DNA from 3 places in the Pseudomonas sp. Tof1 genome. Region 2 is predicted to be linked to each of the others. Evidence: predicted binding sites of a transcription regulator. Region 2 holds the regulator's gene; each other region holds the start of a gene.

Region 1 (3,212 bases), 2.1 Mb from region 2:
CGCAAAACCCAGGAGACCGTTACGAGCCCCACGCAACAGCAATGTGAAGGCTGCCAGACCATAGGCAACAAAGGCCACGAGACCGGCCCAGGCCCACCAGACACCGTAACCCAGAGGAAAGGGCACACGAAGATCAAGCCCCATCGTTTTGCCTTGGGGCAAGATCAGGACCGAGAGGTATTTGAAGAACAGGCCCGTCTGGTTCAGCACGCTCAACACATACAGCGAGCCATTCGGCTGGAATGCTTCATCACTGAGCACCTCCCCACTCTTGAGCTCATAGGTATTACCGATCAACCCCTTGGCCCAAAATACAACTGATAGGGCAAAAATGCCCTGTACCGCCAGCACTGCAAAAATTTCCTTGGTACCGAACGAAACGGAGAGTCGGCTACGGCGGTGCAATATCCATAACAGGAAACACAATGCCGGCAACATCACGGCATGCTCCTTGGCATACAGCGAAAGCAAAATGCACAGGCAGGACACCCAAAGCGCCCAGCGCTTTCCACACAGCCCCTGCCAGAACGCCCATAGTCCCAGCAGGCCAAAAAGAGTGGCACATACTATAGTGCGCTGGACCAAGTAACCCTGAGTCTGGATGGCCAACGGATGTACGGCGAATAGAAAAGCGACAATAAAGGCCGCGGTATCTGTACTCAGAAAAAAAGAGGCTCGTCTCTCCAGGCTGTTGAGAAGCTGACGAATAAATCCGAAAACCACCAAGGCCGTGCAGCCATGAAGAATCAGATTCTCCACTCGCAACCAGATGATCCTGTCACTGAGATAGACGAAGCTGGCGGCCATGGAATGGTACACCCATAACCGTGGAGCAAGGCTAAAGCCCATGGATAGCATGGAACTAGGAGTACCTTCCCCGAAAAAGGCCTCATCATCAAAAACCAAGGGATTATTCAAGAAGGGAAAGCAAAGTATCAGCAACAGGCCAGCAGAAAAAACGACAAGCAACAGAAAAAACAATCGACGCGACACCATAGCGTTCCTAATTATTTAGCCGTTCAAACGCTTAGCGCTCATGAAACTGGTACTCTTTAACGGGAGTACCAGTTTCATTTCACTACGTTGGATTATTAGGCCCCACGTAAGTATTCAATATCATTTACAGGTGTTAGCCGCGGCACAGGTACCACTCTGAGCCCAAGTGATATTACCAGCATTGAGAGTAGGTACGAGGATAGTTGTCCAGTTACCCGCAGCTTGAGTCCCCGTCAAACTGATTGTACCGTCAGTCACAGAACCAGACGCGAAGTTAGGAGTGGCAGCAGGAATGGCAGGGATACCATTGGAGCCTGCCGTACAGTTGGTTTTGGTACCTAGATCATTAATGCAGACCGCCACGGCCGTCTTATAGGCGTCAGCCATAGTATTCACTTCGGCAAAACGGGCCTTCTGCGTGTAGCTGTTATACGCCGGCAACGCAATCGCCGCCAGAATACCGATGATCGCCACAACGATCATCAGTTCGATCAAGGTGAAACCCTTTTGAGCATTCATATTTCGTCTCCAAACGTGAAAAGGCCGTATGGCTCGTGTACGTCAAAGCACGCGCCGTGCCATGCCTTATGAGACTGCCGCACGCCAGTGGTTGAACCCTTACCACTTGCAAAGACTGCTTCAGAACAACAAAACCTGACATTTTTTGTCACCTCCCCATCCCCGATTTGGCACCACAGCCCGACTACGCTATAAAACTCGCAATGTCCGTGTCTGGTACCTACATGAACGATATCGCCCTCTCCGGCCTGGCCAAGCAATTGGTGGCGGCCGAGCTGATTACCGACAAGAACGCTCAGCAGGCGTATCAGCAAGCCCAACGCAATCGGATGTCCCTGGTCAGCTACCTGGTGCAGAACAAGCTGGTGAAAAGCCGCGAGGTCGCGGAGATTGCCTCCGAGCACTTCGGCGTCGCCCTGCTCGACCTGAACGGCCTCGACAAGGAAAGCCAGCCCAAAGGCCTGGTCAGCGAGAAGCTGATCCGCCAGCACCATGTCCTGCCGCTATGGCGGCGCGGCAACAAGCTGTTCGTCGGCATCTCCGACCCGAGCAACCACCAGGCGATCACCGATATCCAGTTCAGCACCGGCCTCAATACCGAGGCGATCCTGGTGGAGGACGACAAGCTCACCGACGCCATCGACAAGTTTTTCGACAGCGGCGCCACCGGTCTCGAAGACATGGCCGATGTCGACCTCGATGGCCTGGACATCGAGTCGATCGATGACAAGAAGAACGACCCGATCGCCGGCCAGGATGCCGACGACGCCCCGGTGGTGCGCTTCGTCAACAAGATGTTGCTGGATGCGATCAAGGGTGGCTCTTCGGACCTGCACTTCGAACCCTACGAAAAGGTCTACCGCGTGCGCCTGCGCACCGACGGCATGCTCCGGGAAGTCGCCCGGCCGCCGATTCACCTGGCTGGGCGAATCGCCGCGCGCCTGAAGGTCATGGCCAACCTGGATATCTCCGAGCGTCGCAAACCCCAGGACGGCCGCATCAAGATGCGCATCTCGAAGACCAAGGCCATCGATTTCCGGGTCAACACCCTGCCGACCCTGTGGGGCGAGAAGATCGTCATGCGGATCCTCGATCCGTCCAGCGCCCAGATGGGCATCGATGCCCTGGGCTACGAACCGGATCAGAAAGACCTGTACATGACGGCCCTCAAGCAACCGCAGGGCATGATCCTGGTCACCGGCCCCACCGGCTCGGGCAAGACCGTCTCGCTCTATACTGGCCTGAATATCCTCAACACCGTGGATATCAACATTTCCACTGCCGAAGACCCGGTGGAGATCAACATGGAAGGCATCAACCAGGTCAACGTCAACCCGAAACAGGGCCTGGACTTCGCCCAGGCCCTGCGCTCGTTCCTGCGCCAGGACCCGGACGTGATCATGGTCGGCGAGATCCGTGACCTGGAAACCGCCGAAATCGCGATCAAGGCGGCCCAGACCGGCCACATGGTGCTGTCGACCCTGCACACCAACAGCGCCGCGGAAACCCTGACCCGCCTGCAGAACATGGGTATCCCCGGGTTCAACATCGCCACCTCGGTCAGCCTGATCATCGCCCAGCGCCTGGCACGCAAACTGTGCCCGCACTGCAAGAGGGAAATCGATATTCCCCAGGAAACACTCCTTAAGGAAGGTTTCCCAGCGGATCAGATCGGCAGGTTCAAGGTCTATGAACCT
Region 2 (3,212 bases):
CCAGTACCATGCCCAGCAGAACCGCATCGTCCTGATCGACCAGGCCAAGGTGGTCAACGAAGGCAACACCACCGAAGGCGAGAAGATCGTCTACGACACGGTGAAACAGGTGGCAACCGCCGGTCGCGCCAACGGCAGCCCGATCACCACGCCGCGCCAGCGCATCGACATGGTTATCCAGCCGAAAAAGAAAACTGACGAGCACAAGGCCCAGTAATGGCAATTCTGAAAGCCCAGCATCTGGCCAAGGCCTATAAAAGTCGCCAGGTCGTGCGTGACGTCAGCCTGTCGATCGAAAGCGGACAGATCGTCGGCCTGCTCGGCCCCAACGGTGCTGGCAAGACCACCTGTTTCTACATGATCGTCGGCCTGGTCCAGGCCGACCAGGGTCGCGTGCTGATCGACGACCAGGACGTCAGCCACCAGCCGATGCACGGCCGCGCCCGCGCCGGGATCGGCTACCTGCCCCAGGAAGCCTCGATTTTCCGCAAGCTGTCGGTGGCCGACAACATCATGGCGATCCTCGAGACCCGCAAGGACCTCGACAAGGCCGCCCGTCGCAAGGAGCTGGAAAGCCTGCTGCAGGAATTCCATATCAGCCACATCCGTGACAACCTCGGCATGAGCCTGTCCGGTGGTGAACGACGCCGCGTGGAAATCGCCCGTGCCCTGGCCACCGCGCCGAAGTTCATCCTGCTGGACGAACCGTTCGCCGGCGTCGACCCGATTTCCGTGGGCGACATCAAGCAGATCATCCATCACCTCAAGGCCAAGGGCATCGGTGTACTGATCACCGACCACAACGTCCGCGAGACCCTGGATATCTGTGAAACCGCCTATATCGTCAACGATGGACAACTGATCGCCGAAGGCGATTCGCAAACCATCCTGGCCAACGAACTGGTCAAGGAAGTCTATCTGGGCCACGAGTTCCGCCTGTAAGCATCGGGGAACCCAATACCCGCCTGAGCGCATGAGTTTTCGATAAAAACCACCGCTTTTTCCGGCTTTTTATTGTTACAGCGCTCTAGGCAAACACTCCGGTTTCGGGCATATAATTTGCTTATGTTTGGCGCTCCGGCGCCCTGTAGTGGATGGCGCATGCGCGCCGGCAAATAAGGTGTTAAGCCCCTGCCATGAAACCATCGCTAGTCCTTAAAATGGGCCAGCAGCTGACGATGACGCCGCAGCTGCAACAGGCCATCCGCCTGCTCCAATTGTCGACCCTGGATCTTCAGCAGGAAATCCAGGAAGCCCTGGAATCCAATCCGATGCTCGAACGCCAGGAAGAAGGCGACGACTTCGATAACAGCGATCCAATGGCCGACAAGGCCGAGCAGAACACCACGCCCGAAATCCCGGAAACCTCCTACCAGCAGGAAACCGCCCCCACCGTCGACAACATCGACGAAGGCGAGTGGAGCGAACGCATTCCGAACGAACTCCCGGTCGACACCGCCTGGGAAGACGTCTACCAGACCAGCGCCAGCAGCCTGCCCGGCAACGATGACGACGAGTGGGACTTCACCACCCGCACTTCGGCCGGCGAAAGCCTGCAAAGCCACCTGCTGTGGCAACTGAACCTGGCTCCGATGTCCGACACCGATCGCCTGATCGCCGTGACGCTGATCGACTGCATCAACAACCAGGGCTACCTGGACGAGACCCTCGAAGAGATTCTCGAAGCGTTCGACCCGGAGCTGGACATCGAACTCGACGAGATCGAGGCCGTCCTGCATCGCATCCAGCAGTTCGAGCCCGCCGGTATCGGCGCGCGCAACCTCGGCGAATGCCTGCTGCTGCAACTGCGCCAGCTGCCGGCCAAGACCCCCTGGCTGAACGAGGCCAAGCGCCTGGTCACCGATTTCATCGACCTGCTGGGCAGCCGCGACTACAGTCAGTTGATGCGGCGCATGAAACTCAAGGAAGACGAACTGCGCCAGGTCATCGAACTGGTACAGAGCCTCAACCCGCGCCCCGGCTCGCAGATCGAGTCGACCGAAGCCGAGTACGTGGTCCCCGACGTGATCGTGCGCAAGGACAACGAACGCTGGCTGGTGGAACTGAACCAGGAATCGGTGCCACGCCTGCGGGTCAACCCGCAGTACGCCGGCTTCGTCCGCCGTGCCGACACCAGTGCCGACAACACCTTCATGCGCAACCAGTTGCAGGAGGCGCGCTGGTTCATCAAGAGCCTGCAGAGCCGCAACGAGACGCTGATGAAGGTCGCCACCCAGATCGTCGAGCATCAGCGCGGTTTCCTGGAGTACGGCGACGAGGCGATGAAGCCGCTGGTGCTGCACGACATCGCCGAAGCGGTGGGCATGCACGAGTCGACCATTTCCCGGGTCACCACCCAGAAATTCATGCATACCCCCCGCGGTATCTACGAACTGAAATACTTTTTCTCCAGCCACGTCAGCACTTCCGAAGGCGGCGAATGCTCGTCCACGGCGATCCGCGCGATCATCAAGAAACTGGTGGCGGCGGAAAATCAGAAAAAGCCGTTGAGTGACAGCAAGATCGCTGGTTTACTGGAGGCACAAGGCATTCAGGTCGCCCGTCGTACCGTCGCCAAGTACCGCGAGTCCCTCGGAATCGCGCCTTCCAGCGAACGGAAGCGGTTGATGTAACCGCCGGGCGTGCCACAGCGTTCCAGTGGCAAGCCATCAGGCTTGCCGCTTTATGCACTGGCAACGAAGGAGAAGCTGTATGCAAGTCAACATCAGTGGACACCAACTGGAAGTGACCGAACCACTGCGTGTCTATATCGGTGAAAAACTCGACCGATTGGAACGCCACTTCGACAAGATCACCAACGTACAGGTGACAATGGCCGTCGAGAAACTGAAGCAGAAAATCGAGGCCACTTTGCATATCCACGGCGGCGAGGTGGTTGCCAATGCAGAACATGACGACATGTATGCAGCAATCGACCTGCTGACCGACAAGCTCGACCGCCAACTGAAAAAGCACAAGGAAAAGAACCTGCACCTGCTCCAAGGTACGGGTCGTTAACACCCTCCCATGATTCGACTTGAAAATATCCTGACCCCCGGCCGTTCCCTGGTGAACGTGCCGGGCGGCAGTAAAAAGCGTGCACTCGAACAAATTGCCAACCTGATCAGCCGCGAAGTGCCCGATCTGGAGATGCAGGATGTCTACGAGAGCCTGATCGCCCGGGAAAAACTCGGCTCCACCGGCTTTGGCAA
Region 3 (3,212 bases), 1.5 Mb from region 2:
TGTCGAACGCTTTCTCTTCGTGCTCCACGCGGTAGCGCTTGGCGTGGGTCTTGGGGTTGACCGAAATCACCCCGCAGTATTCGGGCATGTGCCGGGCAAAATCGCCGGTGCCGATCTGGTCGGCCAGGTCGATGATGTCCTGCTTGTGGCTGGCGATCAGCGGCCGGATCACCAGCTTCTCGGTCACACAGTCGATCACCGACAGGTTCGGCAGCGTCTGGCTGGACACCTGGGAAATCGCCTCGCCGGTGACCAGCGCATCGATGTGCAGCCGCTCGGCCATCGCCGACGCCGCCCGCAACATCATACGCTTCAATACTACGCCCATATGACCGTTATCGACTTTGCCGAGAATTTCTCCCAGCACTTCCTCGAACGGCACGCTGATGAACAGCACGCGATGGGAGCTGCCGTACTTCTTCCACAGGTAGTGGGCGACTTCCATCACCCCCAGCTCGTGGGCGCGGCCACCCAGGTTGAAGAAGCAGAAGTGGGTCATCAGGCCGCGGCGCATCATCTGGTAGGCGGCGACGGTGGAGTCGAAGCCACCGGACATCAGGGTCACGGTCTGCTCCACCGAGCCCAGCGGGAAGCCGCCGAGGCCCTCGTGCTGGCCGTGGATGACGAACAGCCGCTGGTCGCGAATCTCGATCCGCACCTCGACTTCCGGGTCCTTCAGGGAGATCCCGGCGGCACCGCATTCACGCCGCAGGCGGCTGCCGACATGCTTCTCGACGTCCATGGAACTGAAGCCGTGCTTGCCACCGCGCTTGCAGCGCACGGAAAAGATCTTGCCCGGCAGCACGTCAGCGTAGTGCTGCAGGCACTTGGCGGTAATGTCGTCGAAGTCGCCCAGCGGGTATTCGTCGACCTGCAGCAGGTGCGCGATACCCGGCGTACAGCACAGGCGGGCCTTGAACTCCTGCAGGGCCTTCGGATCGGTCAGCGCGGTTTCCAGTTCGAGGTTGTCCCACACGCCATTCACCACCACGGCCGGATCCAGGTCCTTGAGCACGGCACGGATGTTCTTCGCCAATTGACGAATGAAGCGCGTCCGGACAGGGCGGCTCTTGATGGTGATTTCGGGAAGACTTTTACGATTAGTTTCATGAAAACAGCGCGCGAACGGCCGGCCGAAAAAAGTGGGGCGCGGATTATAGCGGAAATTGCTCAAGGTTTGACCAGTTATTGTACGGACGGTTTTCTGCGCACCAAAAAAGGTCGAATCGATATTTTTCGGCACCACAAAGGTGCAGCGAATGCCCGAAAATTCTCCTACCCTGGCTGGAACGCTTGAGATTGGGGCAAAAAACCCATCACGGGGCACTGGCATGCAATTTGCTCCCTTGTGAGGCAGGTTGCCTTGGCCGAGTATTCGCGCCGGCATCACTACTATTTCAGGGCTACTCCACTATCCAGCCCGAAGCCACCCGGAGGACACCATGTCGAAGTCGGTTCAACTCATCAAAGATCATGACGTTAAATGGATTGATCTGCGCTTCACGGACACCAAAGGCAAACAGCACCACGTGACCATGCCAGCTCGCGATGCGCTGGATGACGATTTCTTCGAAATCGGCAAGATGTTCGACGGTTCCTCCATTTCCGGCTGGAAAGGCATCGAAGCCTCCGACATGATCCTGATGCCGGACGACAGCACCGCGGTGCTGGACCCGTTCACCGAAGAGCCGACCCTGATCCTGGTTTGCGACATCATCGAACCTTCGACCATGCAAGGCTACGACCGCGACCCACGCGCCATCGCCCGTCGCGCCGAGGAATACCTGAAGTCCACCGGTATCGGCGACACCGTTTTCGTCGGTCCGGAGCCTGAATTCTTCATCTTCGACTCGGTCAAGTTCAAGTCCGACATCTCCGGCTCCATGTTCAAGATCTTCTCCGAACAAGGCTCCTGGATGACCGACCAGGACGTGGAAGGCGGCAACAAGGGCCACCGTCCGGCCGTCAAGGGTGGCTACTTCCCGGTTCCTCCGTGCGACCACGACCACGAAATCCGTACTTCCATGTGTAACGCACTGGAAGAAATGGGCCTGGTGGTCGAAGTTCACCACCACGAAGTGGCAACCGCCGGCCAGAACGAAATCGGTGTGAAGTTCAACACCCTGGTGGCCAAGGCCGACGAAGTCCAGACCCTGAAGTACTGCGTACACAACGTGGCTGACGCCTACGGCCGTACCGCCACCTTCATGCCGAAGCCTCTGTACGGCGACAACGGCTCGGGCATGCACGTTCACCTGTCCATCGCCAAAGAAGGCAAGAACACCTTCTCCGGCGAAGGTTATGCCGGCCTGTCCGACACCGCCCTGTACTTCATCGGCGGTATCATCAAGCACGGTAAGGCCCTGAACGGCTTCACCAACCCGTCGACCAACTCCTACAAGCGTCTGGTACCAGGCTTCGAAGCTCCGGTAATGCTGGCCTACTCGGCTCGCAACCGTTCCGCCTCGATCCGTATCCCTTACGTTTCCAGCCCGAAAGCGCGCCGTATCGAAGCCCGCTTCCCGGACCCGGCTGCCAACCCATACCTGGCCTTCGCGGCCCTGCTGATGGCCGGCCTGGACGGTATCCAGAACAAGATCCACCCAGGCGATGCCGCCGACAAGAACCTGTACGACCTGCCGCCTGAAGAGGCCAAGGAAATCCCACAGGTTTGCGGCAGCCTGAAAGAAGCCCTGGAAGAGCTGGACAAGGGCCGTGCGTTCCTGACCAAGGGTGGCGTTTTCAGCGACGACTTCATCGACGCCTACATCGAGCTCAAGAGCGAAGAAGAAATCAAGGTCCGCACCTTCGTACACCCACTGGAATACGACCTGTACTACAGCGTCTGATATCCGGCCCGTGCCTGCGCAAGCAGGCACAACCTGCAAAAATGCCCCGCCTCGAAAGAGACGGGGCATTTTTCATGGGTGATGGAAAACCCGGACGCCGGGGGCAGCATTTTCATGAAAATGCACTGGCGTGCGCAGCGTCTTGTGGCGTTAACTCTGGCCCCTGCCTCCACCACCGGAAAAGCCGGAGCCCACCATGTCACCGAACAACCGTATCGCCAGCCTGTTGCTGGCCGCCTGCCTGAGCACCAGCGCGCTGGCCGCCAGCCCACCCGCACCGGACAGCCTGGCACCGCTGCTGCAGACCATCAGCGAGCGCCTGACCATCGCCAACCAGGTAGCCCTGACCAAATGGGACAGCGG

What was found. Region 2 encodes sigma-54, which starts transcription at its own class of promoters, with help from an activator protein. Its sites were predicted from a motif close to ANTGGCATNNANNTTGCTNT; they were not measured.
Region 1: the regulator sigma-54 is predicted to act here: its motif matches at 1,560-1,579, upstream of ACZ5KU_RS04415 (pilin).
Region 3: the regulator sigma-54 is predicted to act here: its motif matches at 1,326-1,345, upstream of glnA (glutamate--ammonia ligase).

What each region holds. Positions count from the first base shown of each region.
Region 1 is NZ_AP024344.1:962,656-965,867, reverse strand. It holds gene ACZ5KU_RS04420 (hypothetical protein) at 1-993, opposite strand, end outside; gene ACZ5KU_RS04415 (pilin) at 1,117-1,515, opposite strand; gene pilB (type IV-A pilus assembly ATPase PilB) at 1,740-3,212, shown strand, end outside.
Region 2 is NZ_AP024344.1:5,897,138-5,900,349, forward strand. It holds gene lptA (lipopolysaccharide transport periplasmic protein LptA) at 1-217, shown strand, start outside; gene lptB (LPS export ABC transporter ATP-binding protein) at 217-942, shown strand; gene ACZ5KU_RS26550 (RNA polymerase factor sigma-54) at 1,137-2,633, shown strand; gene hpf (ribosome hibernation-promoting factor, HPF/YfiA family) at 2,713-3,018, shown strand; gene ptsN (PTS IIA-like nitrogen regulatory protein PtsN) at 3,028-3,212, shown strand, end outside.
Region 3 is NZ_AP024344.1:367,779-370,990, reverse strand. It holds partial or broken gene thiI (tRNA uracil 4-sulfurtransferase ThiI) at 1-1,110, opposite strand, end outside; gene glnA (glutamate--ammonia ligase) at 1,443-2,849, shown strand; gene ACZ5KU_RS01675 (chorismate mutase) at 3,046-3,212, shown strand, end outside.